DNA from 4 places in the Microbulbifer pacificus genome. Region 4 is predicted to be linked to each of the others. Evidence: predicted binding sites of a transcription regulator. Region 4 holds the regulator's gene; each other region holds the start of a gene.
The links. Region 4 encodes LexA, which represses DNA repair genes until DNA is damaged. Its sites were predicted from a motif close to ACTGTNTNTANANACAGT; they were not measured.

Region 1 (3,198 bases), 1.1 Mb from region 4:
GGCGAGCGGGTCGCCTTTCAGGTCGATGCCCTGCTCCTTCTTGAACTGCTCGGCCAGGTAATCGATCAGGCGCAGGTCGAAGTCTTCACCGCCGAGGAAGGTGTCACCGTTGGTGGACAGCACTTCAAACTGCATTTCGCCGTCGACATCGGCAATTTCAATGATGGAGATATCGAAGGTACCGCCACCCAGGTCGTATACCGCGATGGTGCGGTCGCCACCCTTCTTGTCCAGGCCGTAGGCCAGCGCAGCCGCGGTGGGCTCGTTGATGATGCGCTTGACGTCCAGACCGGCAATGCGGCCGGCGTCTTTGGTGGCCTGACGCTGGGAGTCGTTGAAGTAGGCCGGTACGGTGATTACCGCGGCATCTACTTTCTCACCGAGGAAATCTTCCGCGGTTTTCTTCATCTTTTTCAGCACTTCGGCAGAGATCTGCGGCGGTGCTTTCTTGTCGCCTTTTACCTGTACCCAGGCGTCGCCGTTGTCGGCTTCAACGATGGAGTAAGGCACCATCTTGATGTCTTTCTGTACCACATCGTCCTTGAACTTACGGCCGATCAGGCGCTTCACCGCGAACAGGGTGTTGGTCGGGTTGGTAACTGCCTGACGCTTGGCGGACTGGCCTACCAGAACCTCGTTGTCGTCGGTAAACGCAACGATGGACGGGGTAGTGCGATCGCCTTCCGCGTTCTCAATAACGCGCGCCTTGTCACCATCCAGTACCGCTACACAGCTGTTGGTGGTACCCAGGTCGATGCCGATGATTTTTCCCATTGGTCTGTATCCTCTTTGCGGCGCACGCCGGTTCTGTACTGTTTTCCGGAACCCGGCGCTGCGCGGTTGTATTCGGTTGCTTCTTATATTGGTGCCGCCGTTTCGTTTTCAAGGGCGGCCGTCAAACTGAATCAGGGTGCCTTACTGACCACCACCATCGCCGGGCGCAGCAGGCGGCCGTGCAGACGGTAGCCCTTCTGGAACACGTCGAGCACAGTGTTCGGCTCCACGTTGCCATTGGGCACCTGGGTCATGGCCTGGTGCAGTTCCGGGTCGAAAGGCTCGCCCGCGGGGTCAACCACCTCAACGCCGTTGCGGGTCAGGGTGTCGAGGAAGGACTTGCGGGTCAGCTCGATACCTTCCACCACGGCCTTGTGTGCCTCGTGCTCGCTGTCGATGGTGGCCAGGGCGCGGTCCAGGTTGTCGACTACCGGCAGCAGGTCCTTGAGCAGTTTTTCCACTCCGAACTTGTGCGCCTTTTCCACATCCATTTCAGCGCGGCGGCGGGCATTCTGCACATCGGCCTGGGCGCGCAGCACCATGTCTTTGTGCTCGGCCAGCTGCTGGTGCAGTGAGGCGATCTCAATCTCCTGGGCACTCTCTACCGCGAGTTCTTCCTGCAGAACCTCTTCCGCCGCATGCTGTTCTTCCGGGGTAGGGATCTCGACTTCGGCGGTCTCGATGTGCTGTTCTTCCTGTTGGTCTTCGCTGCGCTCTTTGGCCACTGCTCTCTCCGTCTGTGCTCGTCGGCTTGCTGCCAGTTGGATCAAAATCGGTAAAACGCCGGCGAACACCGGCAATGCAGGGGTATATGGGGGCACTCCCGCGCACTTCAAGCGCCGGAGGGCACCATCAAACGGCTACCCGCAACCTTTTCATTGGCATCCTTCGGGAAGGCAGCTGCCAGAGTAAGGTGGCGATACGGGGACCGCGAAAAACGATTGCATCGCAATCTACGCCCGGGGTGATTGAAAATTCTCCGCCAAATACTGTATAAACAACCACTATCAACAACCACCAAGCACGATCCCATGTTGCTGCATCTGTCTATCAGTCAGTTCACCCTGGTCGACCAGCTGGAGCTGGAATTCGGCCCCGGCACCAGCACCCTGACGGGCGAAACCGGCGCCGGTAAATCCATCACCCTGGACGCCCTCGGCCTCGCCCTCGGCGACCGCGGCAATGCCGAGCTGGTGCGGGCCGGCGCACAGCGCGCCGACATCCACGCCACCTTCGATATCAGCAATCACCGGGACGCCCGCGACTGGCTGGAAGAGCAGGAACTGGACGCCGGGCGCGAGGTGATCCTGCGCCGCACCATCGGTGCCGACGGCCGTTCGCGCGCCTATATCAACGGCCAACCGGTGACCCTGCTGCAACTGCGCGCCCTCGGCGAGCAGTTGATCGACATCCACAGCCAGCACGAACACCAGTCGCTGCTGAAAAAGGAAACCCACCGCCGCCTGCTGGACGAATACGCCCACGCCGAGGCGCAGTCCGCCGAAGTGCGTATTCACTTCAAGACCTGGCAGGACCAGTACCGCCGCTACCGTAAGCTGGCCGACGGCGCCGAGGAAACCCAGGCCCGCCGCGACCTGCTGGAATACCAGCTGCAGGAACTGGAGCAGTTGAACCTGAAGCCGGGTGAACTGGACGAGCTGGAAAGCGAACAGCGCCAGCTGGCCAACGCCGGCGATATTCTGAACGGCAGCTACCAGCTGGCCGCGCTGCTGAACGGCGGCGAGGGCGACATCGCCGAGCAGTTACACCGTGCCCTGCACCTCGTCAGCGCCATGCCCGAGCAGACCCAGGCATTGATGGACGTGGCGCAGATGCTCGACAGCGCCCGTATCCAGATAGACGAGGCCGCCAGTACCCTGTCGCGACATATCGACCGTTTTGAAATGGACCCGGAGCGGCTGGCGGAGGTGGAAGAGCGCCTGTCGGCGATCTACTCCATCGCCCGCAAGCACCGGGTACAGCCGGACCAGCTGCCGGAAGTACAGCTGCAGTGGCAGCAGGAGCTGGACGAAATTGGCGCACCGGATGCGCTGGACAAACTGGCCGGGGAATGTGAACGGCTGGAAAAGGCCTTCCGCGCCAGTGCTGGCAAGCTCAGCAAGCTGCGTGCCGCCGCGGCCAAGAAACTCGCGGAGGCAGTCAATGCCCAGCTGGCGGACCTGGCAATGCCCCACGCGCGGGTAGAACTGGCGCTGACCGAACTGGAAAAGCCAGCCTCCACCGGCCTCGAGGAAGTGGAAATCCTGATTGCCACCAACCCGGGCCAGCCCGCGCGCGCGCTCGGCAAGATTGCCTCCGGCGGCGAACTGTCGCGGGTCAGTCTGGCCATCCAGGTGGTCACCGCGCAGACCTCCCGCACCCCCACCCTGGTGTTTGACGAGGTGGACGTGGGCATCGGTGGCG
Region 2 (3,198 bases), 1.8 Mb from region 4:
ACTGCCACACCGGCGACCAGGTGTCGACAGCGGCGAAAAACTTGAGTGCGTAAAGCGCAAGCCCCTGGATCAGGGCTGCGGTGAGAATCAGGCGCCTCTCGGTGGCACCGAGACTCTCGGCGTCAGAGAAATTTTCCGGCTGTTCGTCGCTGCTTCCCTGCATATCGCGCCTTGATCAGTGTTTTTCCTCGCGAAGGTTGTACAGCCCCTTCTTCAGTTTTAGCAGGTGCTCCTGCAGCTGCGGTCCCTTGCGCTGTGCCACGCCGATGGCGAGGACGTCGATCACCACCAGATGCGCGATGCGCGAGGACAGCGGCGTGTACAGCTCGATGTCCTCTTCCACGTCCACCTCCAGTGGAATGGTGGACTTTCGGGTCACAGGCGAGCCGCTGGGGCCCAGGCCGATCACCGTGGCGCCCTGGGCCTTGGCCATTTCCATGGAGCGCAGCAGCGAGGAAGTGCGTCCGCTCTGGGAGATGGCCACCACCACGTCGCCCGGCTCCATGCCCATGGCGGACATGCTCTGCATGTGGTGGTCTGAGTGGGCCGCGGCGGCAAGTTGCAGGCGGAAGAATTTGTGTTTGGCGTCGGCGGCTACGGCACCTGAGGCGCCGAAACCGAAGAATTCGACGCGTTTGGCAGCGGCGATGGCGGTGATGGCCGCCTCCAGAGCGCGGTTGTCGATCTTGTCGCGCACGTTCAGCAGGGTATCGACGGTGGAGTCGAACACCTTGCGCTTGTACTCGGCGATGGTATCGGTCTCGGTGACCGCGATCTGGCCGAAGCTGGGGCTGGAGGCCAGCTGCTGGGCGAGGTTGAGCTTGAATTCCTGGAATCCGGAGCAGCCCACGGCGCGGCAGAAGCGCACGACCGTCGGTTCACTCACCTGGGCTTCGGTGGCCAGGTCGACGATGCGCATATGAATGATTTCGCCGGGGTTGGCGAGGATATACTCCGCAACCTTGCGCTCAGATTTGCGCATGGAGCTCAGCTGTTCGCTGATTTTCTGCGTGACTTCCGCTGGCTTCACGACATTACCTTCTCTGGTTCAAGTCGTGCAGTTTAGCGGCATGGCGGGATGCTGGCGAGCGCTGATGGACGTTGTAGGAGGCGCAGTGGCGGGCTTGCTACCGGGTTTGCCTTTGCGGGACACGAGCTAGGCGCCCCCCCTCAACCCATCCCTGGGGGCTCGGCTGCGGCCATCCAGGCCGCAGACGGTCTCGCAAAGCCGTACCCGGCATCAGGCCCCTCGCATCCGGGTTCAGTTGGTCATCAAAAACCTGTTCATATAAACAGGTTCCTTTTCTTTCCTCTGATACAATCGCCGCCCATGGACGTATCTGAACTTTTAGACCCCCTGAACGACGCCCAGCGCGAGGCCGTAGCCGCGCCGCCGGGTAACCAACTGGTTCTCGCCGGTGCCGGCTCGGGCAAGACCCGCGTGCTGGTGCACCGCATCGCCTGGCTGATGATGGTCGAGGGCGCATCGCCCTACTCCATCATGGCGGTGACATTTACCAACAAGGCCGCGCGCGAGATGCGCGGGCGCATCGAGGAGCTGCTGGGGGTAAACACCTTCGGTATGTGGGTGGGCACCTTCCACGGGCTAGCCCACCGCCTGCTGCGCACTCACTGGCAGGAAGCCAAACTGCCGCAGAATTTCCAGATTCTCGACAGCGACGACCAGCTGCGCCTGATCAAGCGGGTGCAGAACGAGCTGGGGCTCGATGATAAGAAGTGGGCTCCGCGGGAGACCCAGTGGTGGATCGGTGCACAGAAAGACGAAGGCCTGCGCCCCCAGTACATCCAGCTGAGTGGCGACCCCTGGCTGCAGACCATGGTGCGTATCTACGCCGCCTACGAAGAGGCCTGCCAGCGCGCCGGTCTCGTCGACTTTGGCGAGCTGCTGCTGCGCGCCCACGAATTGCTGCTGAATAACGACGGCATTCTCGCCCACTACCGCCGCCGCTTTCCTTACATCCTGGTCGACGAGTTTCAGGACACCAATACGATCCAGTACGCCTGGCTGCGCCTGCTGGCCGGCGACGAGTGCCATATCACCGCCGTTGGTGACGACGACCAGTCCATCTACGGTTGGCGCGGCGCCAAGATCGAAAACATCCAGCACTTCGAGCTGGACCGCAAAGCGGTGCAGACGGTACGCCTGGAACAGAACTACCGCTCCACCAGCACCATCCTCAACGCCGCCAACGCGGTCATTGCCCACAACACCGGCCGCCTCGGCAAGGAGTTGTGGACCGAGGGCGAGAAAGGCGAGCCCATCGCGCTCTACTCTGCGTACAACGAGCAGGACGAGGCGCGCTTTATCGTCGAGCGTATCCGCGACTGGGTGCGCGACGGCAACCGCCGCGACAGCGTCGCCATCCTGTACCGCTCCAACGCCCAGTCACGGGTGCTGGAAGAAGGTTTGCTGCGGGAACAGGTGCCCTACCGCATTTACGGCGGCCAGCGCTTCTACGAGCGCCTGGAGATCAAGAACGCGCTCGCTTACATGCGCCTGCTCACCAACCGTCATGACGACACCGCGTTCGAGCGGGTGGTAAACACCCCGACCCGCGGCATCGGCGCGCGCACCGTGGATATGGTGCGCGAGTTCGCGCGCGAGCATGGCAGTTCCATGTGGGCGGCGGCGGAGAAGATGCTGCAGCAGAAAGTGCTGGCGGCCCGCGCCGGCAGTTCGCTGGCGGGCTTCCTCAGTCTGATCGATGCGCTGGAAGAAGAGAGCATCGACAAGACCCTCGACCATATCGCCGAGATGGCCATCGAACAGACCGGTTTGATGGATTTCCACAGCAAGGAAAAAGGCGAGAAAGGCCAGACCCGGGTGGAGAACTTGCAGGAGCTGGTCAGCGCCTGCCGCGCCTTCGATGGTGCGCCCCAGGCCACCGACGCCGACGGCGAAGTGGTGGAGGAAGAGGAAGTGCCGCTGCTGAACCAGTTCCTCGACAGTGCGGCACTGGACGCCGGCGAGGGCCAGGCGGACGAGTTCGAGGACGCGGTGCAGCTAATGACGCTGCACTCGGCCAAGGGCCTGGAATTCCCGCTGGTATTCATGGCCGGGGTGGAAGAAAACTTGTTCCCGCACAAGATGTCCGCGCAGGAGCCCGGACGCATGGAGGAAGAGCGCCGCCTCTGCTACGTGGGCATCACCCGCGCCATGCAGAAGCTGTACATCAC
Region 3 (3,198 bases), 860 kb from region 4:
CGGCAACCACAGCGGCGCCCACCACTGAAAACGGACAACCTATGATCGACTGGTCCATCCTGGCACTGTTCATTCCCACGTTTTTCTTTGTCTCCATCACCCCGGGGATGTGCATGACCTTGGCGCTCACCATGGGCATGACGTTCGGGGTGCGCCGCACCCTGTGGATGATGCTTGGTGAACTGTGCGGCGTTGCGACGGTAGCCATCGCAGCGGTGCTCGGGATAGCGGCGTTTATGCTGAAGTACCCCACCGCGTTCCAGGCGTTCAAATATTGCGGCGCCGTGTATCTCGCCTATCTGGGCGTGCAGATGTGGCGGGCGAGGGGGCGCGCCGTGCTGGTAGAGCCGAGTGCACAGGGGCAGCCGGTGATGTCCGCCACCTCCCTGATAGCACAGGGATTTGTTACCGCGGTGGCAAACCCAAAAGGCTGGGCGTTTTTTATCGCGCTGTTGCCGCCGTTTATCCGGCAGGATCAGCCCCTGCTGCCTCAGATGAGTATCCTGCTGGCGATTATCTTGTTGCTGGAGTTCATCTGCCTGCTGATCTACGCCGGCGGTGGTCGCAGCTTGAGCCGGCTGTTGCATCGGGGTGAGAATGTGCGGTTGATGAACCGGATGGCTGGAACCCTGATGCTGGGCGTGGGCGTTTGGCTCGCGCTAAGCTGACAGGACCAGCGCGGATTTTTCGCAAGTGGCCGGTGACCGGGAAAAGACTGAGGAGCAGACTATGAGTTTCGGAAAATGGATGGTGGCGATGGTGGCACTCACTGCACTGGTTTGCACCGGTTGCGATGATCGCGGTGCGAGGTCCCCGGAGCCGAGTAAGGTGGAAAGCAAAATGACGCCCAAAGATTCGAGCAGCGAAGACGTGAGCACTGAGACCTCTGTGCCGGCATCCCCCCAGAGCGCTGGGCCCCAGGGGCAAGTCACCGACACCCTGTGGGTGATGGAATCCCGTGGAACCAGGCAGTGCGAAGGCGGCGGCCTGACGGTTGAGCAGAGCCGCGGCAAGCTGGTGGATAGCGGCATCCAGGTGGTGGAATCCCGCTGTGGGGTGCGCACGGATCGTATGTATCCCCAGGTGTGCGGTGGTGCCACCGGTGACATCCTGCTGCACCGTATACCCACGGGCATGTTGGATGCCGCGCTGGAACTGGGGTTCGACCCGGTGGGCAATGTGAGTTACCAGTTTTCCAGTTGCGCGCCCAAGCCGGGAACCGGATCTGGCCGCAGCGAAATCTGACCCACAGCGATTGATCCGGGGGGGAATAGGGTGGTCGATATCGATCTCGATCTCGATATTTACGGTCTGGCAGAAGCGTTGGGTCGTGAGTTACAGCGACTGAAGTGGCGGGTGACCTCTGCGGAGTCCTGCACCGGAGGCGGCGTTGCCGCCGCCATCACGTCAGTACCGGGTTCATCTGCCTGGTTTGATGGGGCCGTGGTGTCATACGCAGACCGCATCAAGCGGGATTTTCTCGGGGTGGACCCGCGAGACCTGGAGCTGTTTGGCGCCGTCAGTGAACCGGTGGTGCGGCAGATGGCAGTGGGCGTGCTGAGCCGACTGGATGCCAATCTCGCCGTTGCCGTCAGTGGCATTGCCGGGCCGGATGGCGGCAGTGACGACAAACCTGTGGGAACCGTCTGGATCGCCTGGGCCCACGGCGTGGGGCAGGAGCCGTTGCAGGCGGACGCTCGCTGTATGCATTTTCATGGCACCCGCGGTGAGATTCAGGAGCAGACGGTGGCCGAAGCGCTGCGGGGCCTGTTGTCGATTGCCGAGGCCCATCGCAAATAATTTCCCCTCTAGACGTTCCCGGTGGATTTTGCCGACCGGGAACCACCTATTCCGGATTACTGGTTGCTTATACAGTAATTTTTCTCTAAGCTCCCTCCCCATAACCAATCTTCACGTACACGGGAAAGGTCATGGATTCCAACAAAGACAAGGCATTACAGGCAGCGCTGTCTCAGATCGAGCGCCAGTTTGGCAAGGGCACCGTCATGCGCATGGGGGAAAAGGGACGCGAGCCTATCCCCGCTATTTCCACCGGCTCACTGGGCCTGGATGTGGCCCTGGGTATTGGCGGTCTGCCCCGCGGCCGTATTGTTGAGATCTATGGCCCGGAGTCTTCCGGTAAAACCACGCTCACCCTGCAGGTGATTGCCGAAGCCCAGCGCAAGGGTGGTACCTGCGCCTTCGTGGATGCGGAACACGCGCTGGACCCGATCTACGCAGAAAAGCTCGGCGTCAATGTCGATGAGCTGATCGTGTCCCAGCCGGACACCGGTGAACAGGCGCTGGAAGTGGCGGATATGCTGGTGCGCTCTGGCGCGGTAGACGTGCTGGTTGTGGACTCCGTGGCGGCGCTGACCCCGCGTGCGGAAATCGAAGGCGAGATGGGCGACTCCCATGTCGGTCTGCAGGCGCGCCTGATGTCCCAGGCACTGCGCAAGCTGACCGGTAACATCAAGAATACCAACACCCTGTGTATCTTCATTAACCAGATCCGTATGAAGATCGGTGTGATGTTCGGCTCCCCGGAAACCACCACCGGTGGTAACGCACTCAAGTTCTACTCTTCTGTGCGCCTCGATATCCGTCGCATCGGCTCCGTGAAGGAGGGCGAGGAAGTCGTCGGTAACGAGACCCGGGTAAAAGTGGTCAAGAACAAGGTGGCGCCGCCCTTTAAACAGGCGGAGTTCCAGATCATGTATGGCGAAGGTTCCAACCTGCTGGGCGAGATCATCGACTATGGCGTCAAGCTGGGCCTGATCGATAAAGCCGGTGCCTGGTACAGCTACAAGGGCGACAAGATTGGTCAGGGTAAGGCCAATGCGGCCAAATTCCTGAAGGAAAACACGGATATCCGTAATGAAATCGAAACCCAGCTGCGTGCCCAGCTGCTGGGTGAAACCGGCGCTGCCCAGCCGGCGGCAGTGGAAGCCGCGGAAGACTGATTTTGTCTTTTCCGCAGTTTGATTCCGGCGGCTCGCATGGCGGGCTGCCGGAGAGTGATTCCTCTTCCAGTCTTTCATCTCCGGTGGGTTCCACCGAAGCCTTCCAGGCGCTGTTCACCGCTGCGCTCGACCTTCTCTCCCGCCGCGAGCACTCCTGCCAGGAGTTGCGCCGGAAGTTGCAGCCCAAGTACCCCAACGGCGATTTCGACAGGCTTTTAGCGCGGCTACAGGAACT
Region 4 (3,198 bases):
AGGCACCTGCCAAAAAATCGCCGGCGAAATAGGTAGCGCAGTGAGCAACCCCTATACCGGTATTGTGGTTTCCGCCCTGCGGAAATCCGAGCTGCTACTGCAGTCCCTGGAAGTTCGTGAAGCCGAAAGCAATCCGCTACTCCAGGCAGCGCTGCTTGAAGGCACGCTGCTGCAGCTGTGGCGGGCGCATCGCGCATTTCTGGCAGAGCAGGGTCACCAGCTGCAGTTGGGTTTCAAGCCCGCTGGCGAGCCGGACACGGCACTCCGGCTTCAGGAGATGGCAGCCGCGCGGGGCAAGTTCAGTGCCGAGGTGGCTGAACTGGTCGGGCTCGAGGAAAATCCAGACAGCTGGTTCAATGCCATGGCCCGCTGCTGGCAAGGGCTGTGGCGCCCTGCGGGCGGCGCCCAGGAGTCTGGCGCCGCCAACAGCGGCGTGCGGACCCTGATTCCCCTGCGTCAGCTGGATAGCAGTTTTTCTGCCAGCCTCGACAGCGAGAGTCTTCGGCACTGGCATCGCCAGCTCAATGAGCTGGTGGTGCGCCAGCGCGCCCAGGGCCAGGAGTGGTAGAGCGGTGGCCTGCCATCGCGCCTGTCCTTGTCTGGCCGCTGATGATTCACTGTTCCCTGTGTTACACTGCCGTCAAATCACGCTGTAACTGGAGAAGTGAATGTCCTCTGAGACTTACGAAATCATCGAGTTGTCCAATGGTGATGTGGCGTTGCGACGCGCCGGTCACAAGGGGGACCCGCTGGTGCGTATCCATTTCTCGGATGAAAGCCTGGAGTTTCTGCGCGAGCACAAGATTGCCATTGCCCGCGCCATGCTGGAGGCGGGTATCGAAGCGGTGCAGGAGATCGGTACTTTGGAGCCAGAGCCCTTCGAAGAGGATGAGCTCGAGGCTACCGAACACACCATTCACTGACGGGTGAAGTGTTCGGCACCTAATTCGATAGGAAAAGCCAAAGCAAATAAAAACGGGGCTCAGTGAGCCCCGTTTTTATTTGCTGGTGTCACAGCCGAGCGCTGCTCACTTTACCCATCAATAGGGGTTCTGGCGAATCACGCCCACTGCCAGACCTTCAATGGCGAAATTCTTATCACGCATATCCACTTCAATAACGTCAAAGTCCTCATTTTCTGGCAGTAGCTGGACCATGGCCTGGTTGCCGCGACGCTTGAAGCGCTTGACGGTAACTTCATCTTCGATCCGGGCCACCACAATCTGGCCGTTGCGGATATTGTCGGTGCGCTGTACCGCGAGCAGGTCGCCGTCGAAGATGCCCGCGTTTTTCATGCTCATGCCGTGCACTCGCAGTAGATAATCGGCCGGAGGATGGAAAAATTCCGCGGGAATTTCGCAATATTCCTCGATATTTTCTTCCGCCAGAATCGGGTTGCCGGCAGCGACGCGGCCGACGATGGGCAGACCACTCTGGTGGCCGGGAATACGAATGCCACGGGAAGCACCGGCCACCATTTCAATTGCGCCCTTGCGCGCAAGTGCTTTCAAATGCTCTTCCGCCGCATTGGGTGAGCGGAAACCCAGTTCCTGGGCAATTTCGGCTCTGGTGGGCGGATAGCCTGTTTCATCCAGATAAGATTTGATCAGTTCCAGTACCTGGGCCTGACGAGCGGTAAGGTTTGTCATGGGCGCTTCCTTTTGTCTGTATTTATATACAGTTGCTGGGATTATATACAGATTTTCCTGCCGCGCAATCCAGGGGGCTGTTGCGTCAGTACTGCTAGACTTGAGGTGACCGGCGAAATCTAAAATCTGGTTCAAACCAGGTCTGCCGGGTTCGCTGTCACAATAAGAAGGAAGCGAAAGGGAGCAGGCATATGCTGGATGCAAAGATGCCGGAAGCGTGGCGTGTACTGCGTATTCAGTCGGAACTCGTTGATGGTATTGAGCGGCTGATTACCCTTAAAGGTGCCGTGACCGTATTCGGCAGTGCCAGGTTCCCGGAAGACGCGGTCGAGTACCAGCAAGGGATGCGCCTCGGCGAGCTACTGGCCAGCGAGGGCATCCCTGTCATTACCGGTGGTGGTCCGGGCATTATGGAGGCATGTAATCGCGGTGCCTTCACCCATGCCGGCGCCTCCATCGGCCTGAATATTGAGCTGCCATTCGAGCAGACGCCCAATCCGTATCTGGATATCCGGCTGAATTTCCGTTATTTCTTCGTGCGTAAATTCATGTTCATGAAGCACGCGGTAGGCTTTATCGCCATGCCCGGAGGCTTCGGCACCATGGATGAACTGTTTGAAGCCCTGACTCTGGTGCAGACGCAAAAAGTTAGGCGCTTTCCCATTGTGCTCGTCGGCAAGCGCTACTGGTCTGGATTATTGGACTGGCTGGTGAATACTGTGCTTGAGCGCGCTTGTATCGACGCCGCTGATCTGGATTTATTCAAACTGGTAGATACCGTGGATGAGGCGGCGGAGATCATCATCGACTACATTCGCCATCGCGAGGATTGAACAAGAGCGTGTTTCGCCAATGTTCTTGCGCCTCAATACTCAGCGCCATTTTCATGGCTGCAGCACTACGCTATCGATGACCATCACCGGGCGGGCGTTTGGCTATTGCGCAAATTCCCCTTGGGCTGAAGTAAATCCTACTTACTTGCTTTCGTCGGTGCCGGGAAACGCTTCGCCTTCAAGGCGGTCTATCGCGGTTTGCGCGGGCGAAAAAATCGGGCTGGTAAACCCGGCATCCTCATCGTCCTGCATTTCTTTCGCCCAAGTGCCATAACCGGCGTTAGCGTCTTCTGGAGCTGCGGCGCCAATAATCGGTAACTGCGGCCAGCTGTGAAAATCTATCTCATCCAGCGTACCGTCGAGATACTGGATCTCGATGGTGCGGGATGGCTGGTCCACGGCGACCACTTCAAACAGGTCTCCACTGTCGAAATTTTCGAACCAGCTGCCGATTTCCGGTGCGATTCTCGCCATGGCATGCCTCCTGTTGTTTATCAATGCTAGGAGCCAATCACTGGCCTGTATTTCCAATCTAGCGTGCGTGGAGTGAGGCTGGTAACCGGGGAGTCCGATATTTGTTAAATAGTGGACAGCGTGTGACCTGGGTGGCGGTTTGGGGATGTGAGGGCCACCGACGCACCAGCGCGGGCGACTATCTGGGAAATGTTCGATTGGATGACGATGTGCTAGTCTCAACTCTTAAACAAACGTTTTAA

Region 1: the regulator LexA is predicted to act here: its motif matches at 1,763-1,780, upstream of recN (DNA repair protein RecN).
Region 2: the regulator LexA is predicted to act here: its motif matches at 1,280-1,297, upstream of uvrD (DNA helicase II).
Region 3: the regulator LexA is predicted to act here: its motif matches at 1,859-1,876, upstream of recA (recombinase RecA).

Annotation. Positions count from the first base shown of each region.
Region 1 covers NZ_CP137555.1:3,020,825-3,024,022, reverse strand. Annotated here, with positions in the region: gene dnaK (molecular chaperone DnaK) at 1-774, opposite strand, end outside; gene grpE (nucleotide exchange factor GrpE) at 906-1,499, opposite strand; gene recN (DNA repair protein RecN) at 1,806-3,198, shown strand, end outside.
Region 2 covers NZ_CP137555.1:2,255,003-2,258,200, forward strand. Annotated here, with positions in the region: gene R5R33_RS09745 (DUF4153 domain-containing protein) at 1-163, opposite strand, end outside; gene hexR (transcriptional regulator HexR) at 176-1,030, opposite strand; gene uvrD (DNA helicase II) at 1,331-3,198, shown strand, end outside.
Region 3 covers NZ_CP137555.1:753,356-756,553, reverse strand. Annotated here, with positions in the region: gene R5R33_RS03420 (DMT family transporter) at 1-28, shown strand, start outside; gene R5R33_RS03415 (LysE family translocator) at 42-668, shown strand; gene R5R33_RS03410 (hypothetical protein) at 730-1,245, shown strand; gene R5R33_RS03405 (CinA family protein) at 1,276-1,800, shown strand; gene recA (recombinase RecA) at 1,932-2,963, shown strand; gene R5R33_RS03395 (regulatory protein RecX) at 2,966-3,198, shown strand, end outside.
Region 4 covers NZ_CP137555.1:4,089,713-4,092,910, forward strand. Annotated here, with positions in the region: gene topA (type I DNA topoisomerase) at 1-32, shown strand, start outside; gene R5R33_RS17290 (DUF6586 family protein) at 41-568, shown strand; gene R5R33_RS17295 (hypothetical protein) at 669-923, shown strand; gene lexA (transcriptional repressor LexA) at 1,041-1,649, opposite strand; gene R5R33_RS17305 (LOG family protein) at 1,841-2,482, shown strand; gene R5R33_RS17310 (DUF6763 family protein) at 2,624-2,956, opposite strand.